DNA from 2 places in the Bradyrhizobium sp. McL0616 genome. Region 1 is predicted to be linked to the other one. Evidence: predicted binding sites of a transcription regulator. Region 1 holds the regulator's gene; the other holds the start of a gene.
The links. Region 1 encodes LexA, which represses DNA repair genes until DNA is damaged. Its sites were predicted from a motif close to TGTTCNNNNTGTGTTCNG; they were not measured.
Positions count from the first base shown of each region.

Region 1 (8,983 bases):
CTCGCGCGCGGTACGCTGACGGAGCCCGGCAAGAATTCCCCGTTCCGCGACCGCACGGTCGAGGAGAATCTCGACCTGTTCCGTCGCATGAAGGCCGGCGAATTCCCCAACGGCGCGCGCGTGTTGCGGGCGAAGATCGACATGGCGGCCGGCAACATCAATTTGCGCGATCCCGTGATGTACCGCATCCTGCATGCGCACCATCCCCGGACTGGCGACAAATGGCGCATCTATCCGAGCTATGACTATGCCCACGGCCAGTCGGATGCGATCGAAGGCATCACGCACTCGATCTGCACGCTGGAGTTCGCTGACCATCGGCCGCTCTACGACTGGTTCATCGAGAAGCTGCCGGTGCCGTCGCAGCCGCATCAGTACGAGTTCGCGCGGCTCAACCTGACCTACACGCTGCTGTCGAAGCGCGTGCTGACCCAGCTCGTCCGCGAAGGCCATGTCGCGGGCTGGGACGATCCGCGCATGCCGACCATGGCGGGCATGCGTCGCCGCGGTGTGCCGCCGGCAGCGCTTCGCGAATTCGTCAAGCGCATCGGCGTGGCCAAGGCCAACAGCGTGGTCGACGTCGGCATGCTCGAATTCTGCATCCGCGAGGAGCTCAACCGCACATCGCAGCGGCGGATGGGCGTGCTGAAGCCGCTCAAGGTCGTGATCGAGAATTATCCGGAAGGGCAGGTCGAGGAGCTCGATGCGATCAACCATCCTGACGATCCTTCGGCAGGCACGCGCAAAATCGCGTTCGGTCGCGAGCTCTACATCGAGCAGGACGACTTCATGGAGAACCCGCCGAAAAAGTTCTTCCGCCTGTCGCCGGGCAACGAGGTGCGGCTGCGTTACGCTTATTTCGTCAAGTGCACCGGCGTGATCAAAAACGACGCCGGCGAGGTGGTGGAGCTGCGCTGCACTTACGATCCCGCGACCAAGGGCGGCAACGCGCCCGACGGCCGCAAGGTCAAGGCGACCATGCACTGGCTTTCGGCGGCGACCTCAGTGCCCGCGGAGATCCGCATCTACAATCAGCTGTTCGCCAACCCGAGCCCGGACGCCTCGAACTTCGCCGCCGATATCAATCCACAGTCGCTGGAGATTTTGAAGGACGCCCGGATCGAAGCATCGATCGCCGAGAGCAATTCGACCGAGCCGATGCAGTTCGAGCGGCAGGGCTATTTCGTGCGCGACAAGGACTCGGCGCCGGGCAAGCCGGTGTTTTCGCGGACGATCGGCCTGCGCGACACGTTTGCGAAGGAAGTGGCCAAGGGCTGAGGGGTATGACAATGAGCAACGAAGGCGACGCCATCGCTGCCATCATCATCGCGAAATGGTGCGCCGGCTTCGCGACGCTGGACGCGACCGCGCTGTCGTCGCTCTATGCGAAGAACGCGTTCTTCTTCGGCTCCAACCCAAGACTCTATCGGGGCAGGGACGGCGTCGCCGACTACTTCAACGGCTTGCCGCGATGGCGCAAGCCGACCGCGGTGTTTTCCGAGGTGAGCGCGGCGCAAGCCAGCCCGGACCTGATCAACATGGCCGCGATCGTGTCGTTCGATCTCGCCGGCGAGCGGGCGGAGTTCTCGGTCAAGATGAGCTGGGTCATCCTGCGCGAGGACGGCGACTGGAAGATCGTCAATCACCATGCCTCCTCGCGCGTGCCGCTGATCTGACGGTCCCGCACGGCTTCGTCATACCAACCGAAGCAACGAACTCGCACCTCGCGCGTTGTGTGGGTCCCCAATTGAGGATCCTCCCATGCAGAACATCGCAGAGCATATGGAAGTCATCGGCGCCGATGGCGTCCACATCGGCACCGTCGACAAGGTCGAAGGCAATCGCATCAAGCTGACCAAGAAGGACAGCGGCGAAGGCAGCCACAAGGGCCACCATCACTTCATCGACAAGGGGCTTGTCGCCGATATCGAGGGCAACAAGGTTCGCCTCTCCGCCAAGGCCGATGTCGCCGTGACGATGGAAGAGGAAAAGTAGGGCTTTTCCACCGCCCGTTCCTGATCCGTACTCTATTCGCATCGCTGCACGTTCCGGTAGCCTCCGCAACCGTCACGTATCGCAGGGTGCAGGGAATGGCGGAGCCGGGCCGGCCAGTACGGTCCCAAGGGAGCGTGGGCGGGGGCGCGGGGACTTGGCCTGTCGGCCGGACCGCGTCCGCTGGCGGCTTTGTGCCGGCGGGCTTTGGCCTTTGGCCCTCGCTCGTCGAAACGCTGCGCGAATGGGCACGCGCAGAGGCTGGGGCCGGGCGGCTGTTCCCGTGGGCGCCCATCGCCTTCGGCTGCGGGATCGCGGTCTACTTTGCGGCTGATCATGAGCCGGTACTCTCTGTCGTTGCTGCGGTCGCGCTCACGCTTGGCGCAGTTCTGTTGCGGCGGAGCCGGCTGTTTGCGCCCGCGATCATGATCGCCGCGGTCGTAGCCGGCTTCGCTATGGCGACCTGGAAGACGGCGCGCATCGACCATATCGTGCTGACAAAGCCGCTCTATTCGGTGTCGCTGTCGGGCTTCGTCGAGACGCGTGACATCCGAGAACGCACAGACCGTTTCGTGCTCCGCGTCACCGCGATGGAGACCCCACGCGGCGACATCAAGCTGGAGCGTGTGCGGCTGTCGGTGCGCAAGGGCACAGCCCCCGAGGTCGGCAGCTTCGTGCAGTTGAAGGCCCGGCTGATGCCGCCGCTGTCGCCGCTGCGGCCCGGCAGCTACGATTTCTCCCGCGACATGTTCTTTCAGGGCATCGGCGCTTCCGGTTTTGCAATGGGTGCCATCACGGTGGCGGCGCCGCCGGAGACCGGGGGCATCAGGTTGCGCTACGCCGCGATCATGCAGGGGCTGCGCGATACGATCGATGCGCGCATCCGGGCGACGCTCGACGGCGACAACCGCGCGATCGCGACCGCGCTGCTCACGGGCCGGCGCGATGCCATCACCACGCCCGTCAACGACGCGATGTTCATCTCGGGTCTCGGCCATGTTCTCTCAATCTCCGGTTATCACATGGCGGTCGTCGCCGGCGTCGTCTTTTTTGCGGTGCGCGCGCTGCTGGCTCTGATCCCGGGATTGGCGGGCGGTTTCCCCATCAAGAAATGGTCGGCGGCCGCGGCGCTGTTTGCTGCTGCGTTTTATCTGTTGCTGTCCGGCGCGGAAGTGGCCACGCAACGATCGTTCTTCATGACCGCGGTGGTGCTGATCGCGGTCATGGTCGACCGCCGCGCCATCACGTTCCGCACGCTGGCCGTGGCCGCGCTGATCGTGCTTGCGGTTGCACCGGAAGCGCTGGTGCACCCGAGTTTTCAGATGTCGTTCGCGGCAACGCTGGGGCTGGTGGCGCTGGTGCAGATCGGCATGCCGAACCTGTTTGCGTCGCCCGATCATTCGGCGACCGCGCGGATCGCGATGTGGGGCGGGCGCGAGATCGCGATGCTGTTCATGGCCTCGATGATCGCGGGGCTGGCGACCACGCCCTATGCCGCCTTCCACTTTCACCGTGTCACGCCGTTCGGCGTGCTCGCCAATCTCGGGGCGATGCCGGTGGTCTCAGCGCTGGTGATGCCCGCGGGATTGTTGGGGTTGCTCGCAGCGCCCTTTGGGCTCGACCGCGTGTTCTGGTGGCTGATGGGGATCGGCATCGACTGGATGGTTGCGGTGTCGCGCTGGGTGGCAGCGCTGCCCGGCGCGGTCGGCCACGTCGGCGCCTTCGGCACCGCGCCGCTGATCGCAGCGAGCCTCGGGCTCATCCTGATGGGCTTGTTGCGGACGCCCTTGCGCTGGTCGGGCGCGCTGGTGCTGTTCGTTGCGATCCTTTGGGGTTTATCTGTCCGGCAACCCGACATTCTCATCGCGGGTGACGGCCAGAGCATTGCGGTGAGGGGCAGCGACGGGCAGCTGCATCTGATCAGGACGAACAAGGACAGCTTTATGCTCAAGGAGTGGCTGGCGGCCGACGCCGATCCGCGCGATGCCGGGAGCGGCTCCCTCGCTAGCGACGTGTCGTGCGATGATTCAGGCTGCGTGACGCCGCTTGCCGACGGCCGCCTGGTCGCGCTGGCGCTGCACATCGACGCGCTGGCCGATGATTGCAGCCGCGCCGCGCTGGTGGTGACCGCAAGGCCTGCGCCGCCCGACTGCGCGGCCATGGTGGTCGATCGGCCGCGTCTCGTGAGCCTCGGCGCGCTGGCGCTGACGCGGCGTGGCGACGGTTTTGCGGTTCAGGCGGTGAGGGCCAGGGGCGCCGATCGTCCCTGGTCACCGGCTACCGCCGGTGCTGGAGATTTCGACGGAAGCCTTGCACCGAAGACGGCCGCGCCGCGCAGCAAGGACGCAACGCCGGCGGAGGCCGATCAGCAGGCCGAGGATTGAGCTAGCTAAAGATACCAGGCCAGCATCGCTTCGAGCCTGGCGTTGCCGATCACCGGCAGGACCACCATCCGGCTCAGCCCGGCTGCGCGCGCCTCCACGGCCGCGATCGAGCCGTCATGCGCGAGGTCGTCGTTGAGTGCGGGCATGCCGGTGGCCCAGGCGCCGCCGATGCTGCCTTCGCCGCGCGGAATGGATTTGGTCCCATAGAGCGCGGCGAGGTCGGTCTGCGCGCTGCAATCGCCGGCGCGAAACACCAGAGCCGAACGGGCCTCGTTCGGAACCCAGATCTCGAAGCGGCGTGCTATCGGGGTTGCCTGCGCCGAGAGGAATGTCAGGACCCAGGTGTGGTCGGTGCCGATGCGGTAGGGAACGCCGACGCCGAGATTGATCCCGACCTTGGCAGCGTCTTCCCAGCGCAGAAAGCTCTTGGCGTCATGCAAATCCTTGATGATCAGCGGCAGGCCCGCTTTCCAGGTGCGTCCGGGCAGGCCGAAACCGCGTGGGAATTTGGTGTGACGCGAGTTGAACTCGAACATCTCGGCGCTGCCATAATAGCCGTCGACCAGCCCCATCTCGTGCGAGACATCGAGGTCGTTATGCCATAGCTCGACCGCGCCGACATGGGCGTCGTCGTCGCCGCAGAACAGCACCATGACGGCTTGCAGGAATTCGCCGGCAAACACCGGCACCGCCACACCGCAGGTGAGGCCGGCCTCGACGGCCTGGTCGGTGCGCTTGAAATAGGAGTTGGCGAATTCGGTGAGGATCACGGGATGGCGGCTCGCCCAGGCCTTGCCGGGAAGCCCCTCGTCATATCCGAAGCGCAGATCTTCGCTCACGGCCTTGAAGGCGGACAGGCCCTCGCTGTAAAGGCCGCCGCCAAACTCCAGCCGCATGCGGGTCCGGTCAGGCACCCAGAGTTCAACGACGCGAAGGAAGGTTTTCATCGAACGTGTCCGCCGCCTCAAGTCGGAAACAGCATCGGCCATTTGCTTGCGGAACGGACGTTCAAAATTCAGGCAGGGCAGCGCAAACTTCGTGCGACGTGCAGGTGCGGTGGGCTGATCTCTCTCGGTCGGATGCGAGGTGCAAGCAACTCCATACCGCCGGCCGCGGCCGGCGATGGACATTTCAATCCTGGCTCCGACCTGGCGGCCGGGGATGGCGGTGTCAACCAATCGGCAGGCGGGTGATGGTCGGCTGCCTGTCGGCGACGATCTGCGGCTTGTGCTCGCGCTCGCCGACTTGTTGGGTCACCGGCAATTGCAGCACGGTCGCACGCTGGCCTTCGACGAGCTGTGTCACCAACACGTATTTGCCATCGGGGAATTCGATCGCGTCATGATGGCGATCGGGAATGTGCGGATCGATCTTGCCGAACTTGCCGACGCGCGAGTTGATGGTGCGCGTCCAGATCCAGCGATTGTCGTAGCGGACACTGTCGGCGAAGGCGAGCTCCGTTCCCGGCAGCAGGCAGACCGCGACGGACATGTCGGCTTCGGAGGCAAAGCCGCGCGTCGAGGTACCGCGGAAGGTTGTCGTGACGATCGTCTCGCCGACTTCTGCGGGGCGCGTCGCGACGGCGTGCAGGCTGTAGTCACACATCAGGGTGCTCCTCATTCGAGATAGCAACCCGCGCCTCTTCTGAGGCACAGGCCCCTATCAGAGTGGAAGCCTGCAAACGTCTGCTGGGTTGTGGGCAAATCTGCGGCTTGGGTCCGTAGGCTGCCATCACAATATTTTTTTCAAATGCGCGAGGAACAAATCCCGCCTTCGTGCATTCTGGGAGCTTCGACGTTAGCGGCCGGCAGGTGCCGACCAACCCGAATATTGCCAGGCTGGCTGCGCCGGCTCGACCGCGTTGCGGGCATTGCGGAATTGCTCGCCGGTGGTTGCCTGCGCTGCCTTGCGGACGTGGTACTGCGACTGCGCGGCGAAGGCTTGCGACGCTGATGCTGCGATCAGCGCCATCGTGACTGTGCTCAGAATGATCTTGCGCACATTTGTCTCCTCGGTCTCTCAAAGGCCTGCGAAGCAATGCGTGCTTCTTTGCGGCGTACCGAAGATCTAGCGCGGGAGGGGTGGCCGGATAATCTGTGCAAAACCAGAAGGACTATCCAGCCGGAGCGGACAATCGTCCGCTCCAATCGTTAGCGCGCGGTCGCCAATCGGCGGCGCGCAGAAGACTCAGTACTTTCGGTACAGCCCGATCAGCTTGCCCTGAATCTTCACCCGGTTGGGCGGCAGGATGCGGACCTCATAGGAGGCGTTGGCGGGCTCGAGCGCGATCGAGGCGCCACGGCGGCGGAAGCGCTTGAGCGTTGCTTCCTCGTCGTCGATCAGGGCCACCACGATATCGCCGGTGTCGGCGCTCTCGTTGCGCTGGATCAGGGCCATGTCGCCGTCGAGGATGCCGGCCTCGACCATGGAATCGCCGCGCACTTCGAGCGCGTAGTGTTCGCCCGAGCCGAGCATGTCCGGCGGTACGCTGATGGTGTGGCTGCGGGTCTGCAACGCCTCGATCGGCGTGCCGGCCGCGATCCGGCCCATCACCGGCACCGCAACAGGGCGCTCGCCTTCGTCCGCGGACGCGCTGGAGCGGACCTTGCCGAGATTGCCCTCGATGACGCTGGGCGTAAAGCCGCGGCGGCTGCCGGCGGCGGCCTGGAGCTCGGGCAGCTTGATCACCTCGATGGCGCGGGCGCGATTGGGCAGGCGCCGGATGAAGCCGCGTTCCTCGAGCGCGGTGATCAGGCGATGGATGCCCGATTTCGAGCGCAGATCGAGCGCGTCCTTCATCTCGTCGAAGGAGGGCGGCACGCCGCTTTCCTTTAGACGTTCGCTGATGAACCGCAGAAGCTCGTATTGTTTGCGCGTTAACATCTCGACCAAAATCCCCCGGTTGATGTCGTTCGATTCCGAGACGCTGAATTCAGCAATAAGCCGCTACATGCTCGAAACAAATCATGAACGGACACTATATGTTCGATATGTGTTCCGCAACCCCTTAATTTACCGTGAACATGACGACGTTCGCCGGTTCGCGTAAATCGCCGATGCAGGGAATGCGCCTGGTTATTGTGCTCGTTCGACGGTTTGTTGCCGATCAGGCACAAGCGATAAGTTTGCGCCCGACGCGCGACGGTTTTGGATGCTTTGCGCATTGTGATGATTCGCTCGGCTCCTAAGATGAGCGGCCCTGAAATCGAATCGAACAAACGGGCGGGCGCGGCGAGTTGTAGCCGCGGGTGGGGCTGATGATCGGGGAATGTCTCTGCGCGCGGCAGCCGGCGGTGTTGCTCGCGGCGGCGGGATCGGCTGTGCTGTTCGTCGCCAGTATCCTTGCGACCGCGCCAGCCTTGGCTGCTTGTGCGACGTCGGGCACCGATCCGGTCTCGGTGACCTGCGCGGCTGATACCACGACGACGAACACAACCAACAACAGTACGGGCATCGCCACGGTCGCCCGGATTCAGTCGTTCAACGCCGACCTGATCGGGCAAGTCGGCAGCGGCGTTACGATCGATGGCTTTGGCCTTGATCTCGTGACGACCAAAGCCAGTGGCGGGATCAATTTCACCAACGCCGGTACGGTCACGACCGGGCAAAACGTGAATGCGTTGCAGCTCGTTGGCAACGGCGGCGCGGTCACGTATGGCGGCGTGGGTACGGTGACAGCCACCGGCGCAGGCAGCGGCCTGCAACTCGGCAATACCGGCTCGGGATCGATAACCGCAACTGTCGGCGGCGCGGTCACGGCATCGAATGGTTCGGCCATTTCAGCGGTCGGCGTCGACGGCGCGGTCACGGTCAATGTGCGGGGTGCGATCAGCGCCACGCAAGGCGGTGTCCTTGCGTCCACCAGTGGCATTGGCGACGTCACGGTGACCACGACGGCGGCCGGCACGATCGAATCGTCCCATATCGGCGGCATCATTGCGCAGTCGTCTGGCGGGGGCGGCAATGTCGTTGTGACCACAGCGGGGGTAATCGGCGGCATCACCCCGATCTTCGGCCCGGCGATCGAGGCAACCATCGCCAACCCCGCCAGCACCGGCATCATCGACGTCACCGTCAACGCCAATGTGTTCTCGTCGGGACAGGCCGTCGTCGCCCTGGGCAGTGGCGGTTCGGTGATGGTGACCGGCACCGGCGCGATCACCGGCGGACTCGCCGGCATCCACGCCAGTCAGGACAACACCGTGTCTGCGGCCAACGCCGGCGTTCATGTCGGCGGTTCCGGCGACACCGCCGCGACGGCGGTGGGTGGAACGGCAATCTTCGCGCAGATCCAGGGCAGCGCCAATAGCGGCAACGTGCTGGTCGACCGCACCGGCAACGTCTCGGGCGGCAACAACGGCATCATCGCTCAAACTCTCGGTAGCGGCAATGTCACGGTGACCGGCGTCGGCAACGTCGTTGCCGGTACCGGCACTGGCATTACAGCGTCGAGCAGCGGTGGCAACGGCAACGTCGTCGTTGCTCCGACCGGCAACGTATCCGGTGCCGTCGGCATCGACGTCTCGGCCGCCGGGACCGGCGCGGTGACGGTGACATCCGCCGCTGTGACGGGAACCAACGGCATTGCGATCCACGCGGTCGGTGTC
Region 1 covers NZ_CP188255.1:4,246,760-4,255,742, forward strand. The annotation lists gene ACPPVR_RS20635 (glutamine--tRNA ligase/YqeY domain fusion protein) at 1-1,278, shown strand, start outside; gene ACPPVR_RS20640 (YybH family protein) at 1,290-1,676, shown strand; gene ACPPVR_RS20645 (DUF2171 domain-containing protein) at 1,762-1,995, shown strand; gene ACPPVR_RS20650 (ComEC/Rec2 family competence protein) at 2,091-4,376, shown strand; gene ACPPVR_RS20655 (GAF domain-containing protein) at 4,382-5,323, opposite strand; gene ACPPVR_RS20660 (hypothetical protein) at 5,547-5,981, opposite strand; gene ACPPVR_RS20665 (hypothetical protein) at 6,174-6,377, opposite strand; gene lexA (transcriptional repressor LexA) at 6,564-7,259, opposite strand; gene ACPPVR_RS20675 (autotransporter outer membrane beta-barrel domain-containing protein) at 7,634-8,983, shown strand, end outside.

Region 2 (8,983 bases), 3.5 Mb from region 1:
TCGGCGGGTGCGGCAGGCTCAGCGTGGTCGCAATCGCGTCGAGCAAGCGGCTCTGGGTCGCGGTGTCCGCGAGCTTGCGGCCAAGTGCCTCGCGCGCATTGGTCAGCGCGTGGGTGACGAGCTCCTTCTTCTCGCCGCGCTTGGGCGCTGCGACCTCGATCTTGTGGCCGGCCTTGATCGAGAGCGCGTTCGCAAGCAGCTCGCTCTCCTCGATCTGGTGCGAGAGCAGGATGTTCTTCGGCGGCGGCTTGTCGTCGTAGAACTGGGCGAGAAAGGAGCCGAGCACCTCTTCCGGCGTATAGGTCTTTTCCGCGCGCGGGAAATAGGCGCGGTTGCCCCAGTTCTGGCCGGTGCGGAAGAAGAACACCTCGACGCAGGAGAAGCCGCCTTCCTGGTGGATGGCGAACACGTCGGCTTCTTCTACCGTGCGCGGATTGATGCCTTGCTGCGACTGGATCGCCGACAGCGCGGCGAGGCGGTCGCGGTAGAGCGCCGCGCTCTCGAATTCGAGTTCGCCGGAGGCCTTCTCCATCTCGCCTGCCAGCTCCTGCTTCACCGCCTGGCTTTTGCCGGACAGGAAGTCGGTCGCCTCGCGCACCAGCGTCGTGTAGCCGGGGAAATCGATCTCGCGGGTGCACGGGCCGGCGCAGCGGCGGATCTGGTAGAGCAGGCAGGGCCGGCTGCGGCTCTCGAAGAAGGAATCGGTGCAGGAGCGGATCAGGAACGCGCGCTGCAACGCCGTGATGGTGCGGTTGACGGCGCCGGCCGAAGCGAACGGGCCGAAATAACGGCCGGGCCGCGACTGCGCGCCGCGATGCTTCAGGATCTGCGGCGCCCAATGGTCGCCGGTGATCAGGATATAGGGAAACGATTTGTCGTCGCGAAGCTGCACGTTGAAGCGCGGCCGGAGCTGCTTGATGAGGTTGGCTTCCAGCAGCAGCGCTTCGGTCTCGGTCGTGGTCGAGACGATCTCCACGGAGACGGTGGCCGCGATCATGCGCAGGATGCGCGCCGGCTGCGGCGCACTCTGGCGCGCATAATTCGACAGGCGCTTTTTGACGTTCTTGGCCTTGCCGACATAGAGCACGTCGCTGTTCGCAGCGAGCATGCGATAGACGCCGGGCGAGGTCGGGGCGAGGCGGACCGCGCGCTCGATCGCCTCATGACCTGTCGCCAGCGGCTCTTCGCCGACCGCGCCGCTCTCTTCCAGGATATCCGGCAGCCGCGCATCGTCCTCGTCATCGCCGCTCACCGTGGCGGGATCGAGGTCGGGCGGCGTCAACCCCTCGGTCGGGGCGTCCGGTGCGGTGCGGTGCGCTGGTTTGCGTGCGCGCGCGTCGTCCGGATTGTCGGTGGAATCGTGAACCATGAGACGCATTTAAGCGCTGGGGATGCCGATTTGAAGTTCCGGCATTGCCGCACGCACAGGATAGCGCGCAGTTCCCGGTAACGCTTCCTTAAGTCTGTTAACTGCGCGGTAACGGGTCTTAACAGGCCTTTAACTTAAAACTCTCGATAAATCCTACGCGAAAAGTTCTTGGTTCCCCAACCATGCGGGTTTGCCTTGCGCGGCGGTGCAGGCAGCGCGCGGGTTTGGGCAGTTGCGTTGGAGAGTACCGATGAAGGGGTTCGTTGTGGGCGCGGCCGCGTTGGTTGCAGCCGGCTGGACAGCTTCGGCAGAGGCCGCCGATCTCAATTACGGGCAGCGCGCGCCCTATACCGTCAATCAGCCGCTCAATGCCTATAGCTGGGCCGGCCCGTATATCGGCGCCAATGTCGGCTACGAGTGGGGCTCGGTCAGCAGCAATCCCGCAAAACCCTCCGGCTTCGCCGGCGGCGTGCAGGCCGGCTACAATTTCCAGAGCGGCCCGTGGGTGTTCGGCGTCGAGGGCGACATCCAGGCCGCCGGCGCCGACGACACTTTCGCACCGTGGAAGTTCTCCAATCCCTGGTTCGGCACGCTGCGCGGCCGCGCCGGCTATGCCTTCAGCAACGTTCTGTTCTACGGCACCGCCGGCCTCGCCTTCGGCGAGCTGCGCGCGCAGACATTTGGCTGGACGGAGTCGCACACCACCGCTGGCTGGACGGCCGGCGTCGGCGCAGAAGTCGGCCTCGCGCCGAACTGGAGCGCGAAGCTCGAATATCTCTACATCGATCTGTCGACGAGCCAGTTCGCAATTACGGGCGTGTCAAACGGCTATAGCGCCAGCGTTGTGCGCGCAGGCGTGAACTATCACTTCTGATAGGCGAATAAGAAAATGCCGGACAACAGCCTCCCGGCCGCTCGCGGCCGGGATTTTTTTGCGCCAGTTTTTTTGCGTGAGGCCCGCTAGGAAAGGATCACTAAATTGACCGCCTTGGGCCCCTTCCCCTTCTTGTCCGGTTCGACTTCGAATGTGATACGCTGTCCTTCGGCGAGGTCCTTCAATCCCGCCCGCTCCACAGCGGTGATGTGAACGAAGACATCGCGACCGCCGTCGTCGGGCTTGATAAAGCCGTAGCCGCGCTCGCCGTTGAAGAACTTAACCGTTCCCGTCATGGCCATCGGGAAACTCCCCCTCATTGCTCCTCCGCCGCGACGCAGACGCGCGTCGCAGCATGACCGGGCTTCACGAAGCCCGGGAGCTGGCCATCCTTGGGCAGACCATTTCGGTCCGACTGGATCTTTTTTAGGCCTTCACTCCGCCGCAACCATTCGCGGAAGCGGAACGTAAAGCCAGTCACGGAAACAGCATAATACGGTTCTTTGCAGATTGACTACCGCTACTGCATATTTTTCCCAAGAATGCCGGAGTGTTACGGCTTCGGTACCTCTAATCGGAATCTGGCAGGGCCACCCTGGCCGAGCGGCATTTCCAGCTCGTGCAGGATCGTCTTCAGCTCGCTTTGCAGCGTATAGGGCGGATTGACGATCAGCAGTCCGGTGGACGTGAGCGGTGCGCCATCGACCTGCGGCGACACGCTGAATTCGAGCCGCAGGCATTTTCCTGGCGGCTTTGCTGCGGCTGCGGCCTGCGCCACCAGTTGCGCCAGCGTGTCGGTGGCGCGCCGGCTCTTCACCGGATACCAGATTACATAGATACCGGTTGGCCATTTCGCGAAGGCCGTGGAGAAGGCTTCGCCCAGCCGTTCGAACTCATCCTTCGCTTCGAAGGACGGATCGATCAGCACCAGCCCGCGGCGCTCCTTTGGCGGCACGAAGGCCGGCAGGGCCACCCAGCCGTCGAGATCGACCACGCGAGCCTGTTCATCGCGGCGCAGCACGCCGATCAGCGCCTTGCGTGCCTTCGGCTCGAGCTCGCAGGCGACGAGGCGGTCTTGCGGTCGCATCAGGCCGCGCGCGATCAGCGGCGAACCCGGATAGGCCTTGAGCTCGCCCTTCGGATTGTAGGCGCGGACGATGTCGAGATAAGGCTTTATCAGCTCAATGGTCTCGTTCGTGAAGCGCGCCTGCATCAGCCGCGCGATCCCGGTCAGCCACTCGCCGCCACGCTGCGCCTCGTCGCTTTCGAGATCATAGAGGCCGGCGCCCGCATGGGTGTCGATGACGCGGAAGGCGGCCGGCTTGTCCTGCAAATAGGTCAGGATGCGCGCCAGCACGATGTGCTTGATGACATCGGCGAAGCTGCCGGCGTGAAAGGCGTGACGGTAGTTCATGACGGAGCGTTACGACATCGGGCGATGAAAGTAACTGTTGTCATTCAGGGATGGTGCGCCTCTACCCACCCCTGATCGGCGGCATCGTCAACTGGTCGCGGCGGCAGGCGCGGCGGTCGATCTCCTCGCAGGCGCGGAATCGCAGATCCTTGCTGAGGCAGATGCGGACCTCGGAGAGCCGCGTCCGGTTGCAGGTGACCGAGACGGCGGCATTGCTCAGGCCTGGATTGGCCTTGATGAAGGCTTCCTCGACCGCGGCCGGCGCCACCGTCTTGGCCTCCGTCAGGTCGAGATATTCGGCCGGAATCTTGATCGCGGCACGGGCCTTTCGGATCGTCTCGAAATAATTGCGGTCGGTGAGCCCGGAGCAGGTACCGTGCTTGTCCCATTCGTTGAAGATCAGGCCCGGCGCCGGCATCAGATCGAGCATCGAGGAGACGATGTTGCGGTTCAGCCGCGGCGACGGCCGCTGGCAATATTCCGGGAAGCCGTTCTCATATTGCGGCCACAGGCCGTGCACCACGAAGGCGTAGGGCCGCCCGCCGCACTGGACCTGCGAACGCCCGCCGCGCTCCGCCGCTTCCTCGCAGAAGGACGGCGACCAGGACAGCGACAGCACATAGAAATCGAATTCGCCGGGCGTGTTTTGTCGCCTGTCCTGGGCTTTTGCCATACCGGCGAGCCCAATCAGCCCGGCCGCAAGGGTCAGGGCGAGGGTCACCGAGATCATCAGGCGAGAAAACGAATGCAATCTGGAATGAAACATGGCAACGCCCCTCAACTAGACTGTGCAAAGAGCCTAGCAGGCGATAAGAACATTTCAAGAACAAAATTCAAGCGGCCAAGGTCCGGCTGCTTGATCGATCCGAATCAGGGTTTTGCCGCGCGGCAGGACGGATTGTAGGCCCAGTTGCGATCGAGCCCGACCACGCACCATTCGACGCCCTGGCCGAAGCTGGCAAAGCCGCCGTCCTCGATGATCGAGAAGTGCACCTTGCGCACCTTGCCGTCGTTGAGCATGGCCTCGCCCGTGCAAAAGCGGCGCGGAATGTTGTCGGACGCCCAGGGCCGGAACGCGGTCTCGTGAACCGCCGAGAAGCCCGTGATCTTCAACGACGAATTCCAGAACGAGCTTTCCTTCTCCCAGAACTGGGTCGCGATCGTCGGCAGCGCCTTGTCACAATCGGCGACATTGCCGTCATAGCGCGGCCCGCTCAGCCAGAAGTTCAGCTCCAGCGGATTGGCGGCCTTGGCCTCACTGAGCGACAGCGCCCCGAACATGAGGCCGAGCACGGCGGCAAAGCGGAGCGATTTCAGGGAGGTCGAGGCGCGCATGGGCAATCCAGACAGCATGATCTGCGGAAGCCGGACGGTGACGCGAAGGGCGGGGGAGGTCAAGTGCAGCGCGGCAACACTTGCCGACGAGTTGACCATAACGTCGCAGCAAGCGGCCTATCCGTTCTTTCCACCGCCGCGCCGGCACCGTAAGCTGCCCCCAGCCAATTGGAGTGACGGGAATGCGAATCATTGCGGCCGCGGGCCTTCTTGCCTTGGGTATGATGGCGAGCCAGTCGGCGCGCGCCGATCTCCTTCCGGTGCCGCCCTTCAAGGGCAACGACACTGGCGGCATCATCGCCTATTCATTGGCAGCTCAGGCCGATGCACGTCAGGTCGCGGTCGATCACTGTGCTCGCTACGGCAAGGTGGTCAAATTCCTCGCAGTGCAGGCCTATGAAGGCGGCTACATCTCGTTTGCCTGCCGCTGGGTGCCCTATGGCGCGGCCGACCGGCCGATCCGCACGCTCTACTGAGGCGTTTTTCGGAACGCCAAGCTAACGCCACGACGTCTCAGTCGGGAGCCTCTCCTATGACGCGCAAGCTTGCTTTGCTCGGTTCGGCCGTTTGGCTCGTGTTGTCGGCAGGGGCTGCCTGCGCCGACGATCTGCCGGTGCGCAAGGCCGGTCTTTGGGAATTGAAGATGGTCAGGACCGGCTCGGCGATGCCGGACATGACCATGCAGCACTGCACCGACGAGACCGTCGACAAGGAGATGAACAACAACGTCTCCCCGATGGCCAAGCAGATCTGCTCCAAGCAGGACATCAAGAAGACATCAACCGGCTATGTCAGCGATTCCGAGTGCAATGTCGCCGGCATGAGCACGACCTCGCATGCCGAAATCATCGGCGACTTCAATTCCGCCTACACGGTGAAGACGTCGTCGCATGCGCAAGGCGGCGCGGCCGGCGCGGCGGGCCGCGACACCGCCGTGACGCTCGAAGCGAAATGGCTCGGGGCCTGCAAGCCGGACCAGAAGCCCGGCGACATCGTGATGCCCGGCGGCTTCAAGATGAACGTGCGCGACGTCGACAAGCTGAAAGCGCTGCTGCCGAAGTAGGCGAGATCGTAGCCTGGATGGAGCACAGCGAAATCCGGGGCACTTTCTCCCTTCGCGCAAAGGGGCCCGGATTGCGCTGTGCTCCATCCAGGCTACGTCGGCTTACACCGGAATCCGCACACTCGCCCTTAATCCGCCCATCGGGCTGTCGCCGAGCGTGATGTCGCCGCCATGGGAGCGGGCGATGTCACGTGCGATCGCAAGGCCAAGGCCCGTGCCGCCTTCGTCCTGGTTGCGGGCGTTGTCCAGCCGCAGGAACGGCTTGAACACCTCTTCGCGCAGATGGATGGGAATGCCGGGTCCGTCGTCGTCGACCGTCACGGTCAGATAGCGGTGATCGCGCTGGCCGGTGATGGCGATGCTCTTGCCGTAGCGCGCGGCATTGGTGATGAGGTTGGCGAGGCAGCGCTTGAATGACGCCGGCTTCACGGTGACCACGGGCAGGCCGTGGAACGTCACCGTCGCGGTGTGGCCGTGGCGTTCGGCATCGCTGCGCAGTTCCTCGAGCGCCTGCGACATGTCGGTCGGCTGCGACTGCTCGCCGGAATCGCCGCGGGCAAAGGCGAGGTAGTCCTCAAGCATCATCGACATCTCGTCGACGTCCTTGCGCATGCCCTCCATCTCGGGGCTGTCGCCGATCAGCGCCAGCTCGAGCTTGAAGCGGGTCAGGATGGTGCGCAGATCGTGGCTGACGCCGGCGAGCATCGCGGTGCGCTGCTCCATCGTGCGTTCGATGCGCGATTTCATTTCAAGGAAGGCAATCGACGCGCGTCGCACCTCGCGCGCGCCGCGCGGCCTGAAGTTCGGCGCCTCGCGGCCCTTGCCGAAACTTTCGGCGGCGTCCGCAAGCCGCAGGATCGGTTTGATCTGGTTGCGCAGGAACAGCACTGCGACGATCAAAAGGATCGACGACGTGCCAACCATCCAGAACAGGAAGATCTCCGAGTTCGAAGCGTAGGCGGCGCTGCGCTGTGCGAACACGCGCATCACGGCGTCGTCGAGCTGGATGCGGATCTCGACGAGATTGGAGCGGCCCACCGTGTCGATCCAGAACGAGCGCCCGATCTGGCGGCCGAGCTGTACCGACAGCGTCTGGTCGAGCAGCGAGAAGAACGGTTTTGGCCCCGGTGGCGGCATGTCGCTGGCGGGCAGGAAGTCCACCACCAAGCCTAAGCGCTGCTGCGCGATGCGGCGGATCTGGTCGCGGTCCTTGTCCTGCGGATAGCCCTTGTAGACGTCGATCAGGGCGGCGATGTCTTGCACCACCGCGGCCGACAGGCGGCGTGTCACCGTGTTCCAGTGCCGCTCCATGAACACGAAGGCGACGACCGATTGCAGGATCACCATCGGCACGATCATGATGAGGAGCGCACGGGCGTAGAGGCCGGTCGGCATCCAGCCCTTGAACGCATTGCCCATCCAGCCATTGGCGGCGGAGACGCGCCCGGCGGCGCTTCGCAGCAGCGTCAGGCTGGTATCAATCGTGCTCATTGGTGGCGCTTCACTGCTACTTGCTTACGGCGAGGCCACGAGCCGGTAGCCGATGCCGCGCACCGCCTGAAGGAACAGCGGATTGGCGGGGTCGGTCTCGATCTTGCGCCGCAGGCGGTTGATCTGCACGTCGACGGCGCGCTCGTTGACGCTGCCGTTGCCGGTGAGCGCGCTGCGCGGCACGGTCTCGCCCGGGTTCTCCGACAGGATCCGCAGCATCTCGCGCTCGCGATCGGTGAGGTGGATGACCTCCTCGCCCTGGCGCAGCTCGCCGCGATCGAGATGGTAGATGTAAGGGCCGAACGCGATCTTCTCGACCAATGCTGCCTGCGGCGGCGGCGCAGCGCGCTTGAGGATGTTGTTGATGCGCAGCGCGAGCTCGCGCGGCTCGAACGGCTTTGCGACGTAATCGTCGGCGCCGATCTGAAGTCCCTCGATGCGGGCTTCGGCTTCATGGCGCGCCGTCAGCATCACGATCGGCACCGAGGAGGAGGTCCGGATGAAGCGGGCGAGATCGAAGCCGGTCTCGCCGGGCATCATGACGTCGAGGATCAGCAGGTCGAAATGCAGGCCCAAAAGCTTCGAGCGCGCGTCGCCGGCGCTCGCGGCGGTGGTGACACGATAGCCTTCGCTGGCGAGAAAGCGCGACAGCAGGTCGCGGATGCGGCGGTCGTCGTCGACCAGCAGGAGATGCGGGGCGTCGTCGGCCGGTTGCGCCGGCGGGCGGGCGAGCGTGGCTGCGAGCGGCACGGTTACTCCTTTGCGTCTTGATTGACGGTGGCGAAGATCGTCTCCAGCACCTTGTCCGGATCCTCGCGGTCGATCATCGCGCGCAGGAAGCGCTTGACGGTCTCGGCATCCTGCGGCGCCATCTCGGCCAGCGCCTTGGTGATCCGCGTGGTCTGCAGGCCGGCGAGCTTCTGCACCAGCGCCTCGCCCTTCGGCGTCGCAAAGAGCAGGCGCTGGCGGCGGTCATTGTCGCCGGTCTTCTGCACGATATAGCCCTCGTCCAGCAGCTGCTTGAGCACGCGGCCGAGCGACTGTTTTGTGATGCGCAGGACGTCGAGGAGATCGGCGACCTTGAGCCCGGGATAGCGATAGACGAAGTGGATGACCCGGTGATGGGCCCGGCCGAAGCCGAACGCCTCCAGCTCCTGGTCGGGATCGCCGACGAAATCGCGATAGGCGAAGAACAGCAGCTCGATGATATCCCAGCGCAAATTGCTTCCTTCCGGCGCGGCCGGCTTGGGCTCGGCGGCGTCATGAGAGGGAGTCGCGAAATTTATGTCAGGCATATTGACGTATCTTGGGTTCAATGTTACAAAACGATCAGCCCGTACGAAACTTTAGATCGTTTCGCTTCGGGTGGCATTTTCAAGGGCGGCCGGGGAGTGCCAACAGGCGGCGCCGACCGGATCAGATCTGCCGTGCGATTGT
Region 2 covers NZ_CP188255.1:7,744,982-7,753,964, reverse strand. The annotation lists gene uvrC (excinuclease ABC subunit UvrC) at 1-1,369, opposite strand, end outside; gene ACPPVR_RS37415 (outer membrane protein) at 1,620-2,243, shown strand; gene ACPPVR_RS37410 (cold-shock protein) at 2,330-2,545, opposite strand; gene ACPPVR_RS37405 (23S rRNA (adenine(2030)-N(6))-methyltransferase RlmJ) at 2,797-3,657, opposite strand; gene ACPPVR_RS37400 (ribonuclease T2 family protein) at 3,719-4,423, opposite strand; gene ACPPVR_RS37395 (hypothetical protein) at 4,528-4,992, opposite strand; gene ACPPVR_RS37390 (hypothetical protein) at 5,175-5,468, shown strand; gene ACPPVR_RS37385 (DUF3617 domain-containing protein) at 5,525-6,055, shown strand; gene ACPPVR_RS37380 (ATP-binding protein) at 6,158-7,546, opposite strand; gene ACPPVR_RS37375 (response regulator) at 7,571-8,296, opposite strand; gene ACPPVR_RS37370 (MarR family winged helix-turn-helix transcriptional regulator) at 8,299-8,841, opposite strand.
Region 2: a site for LexA is predicted at 4,469-4,486, ahead of ACPPVR_RS37400 (ribonuclease T2 family protein). Genes of this name have one in related genera too.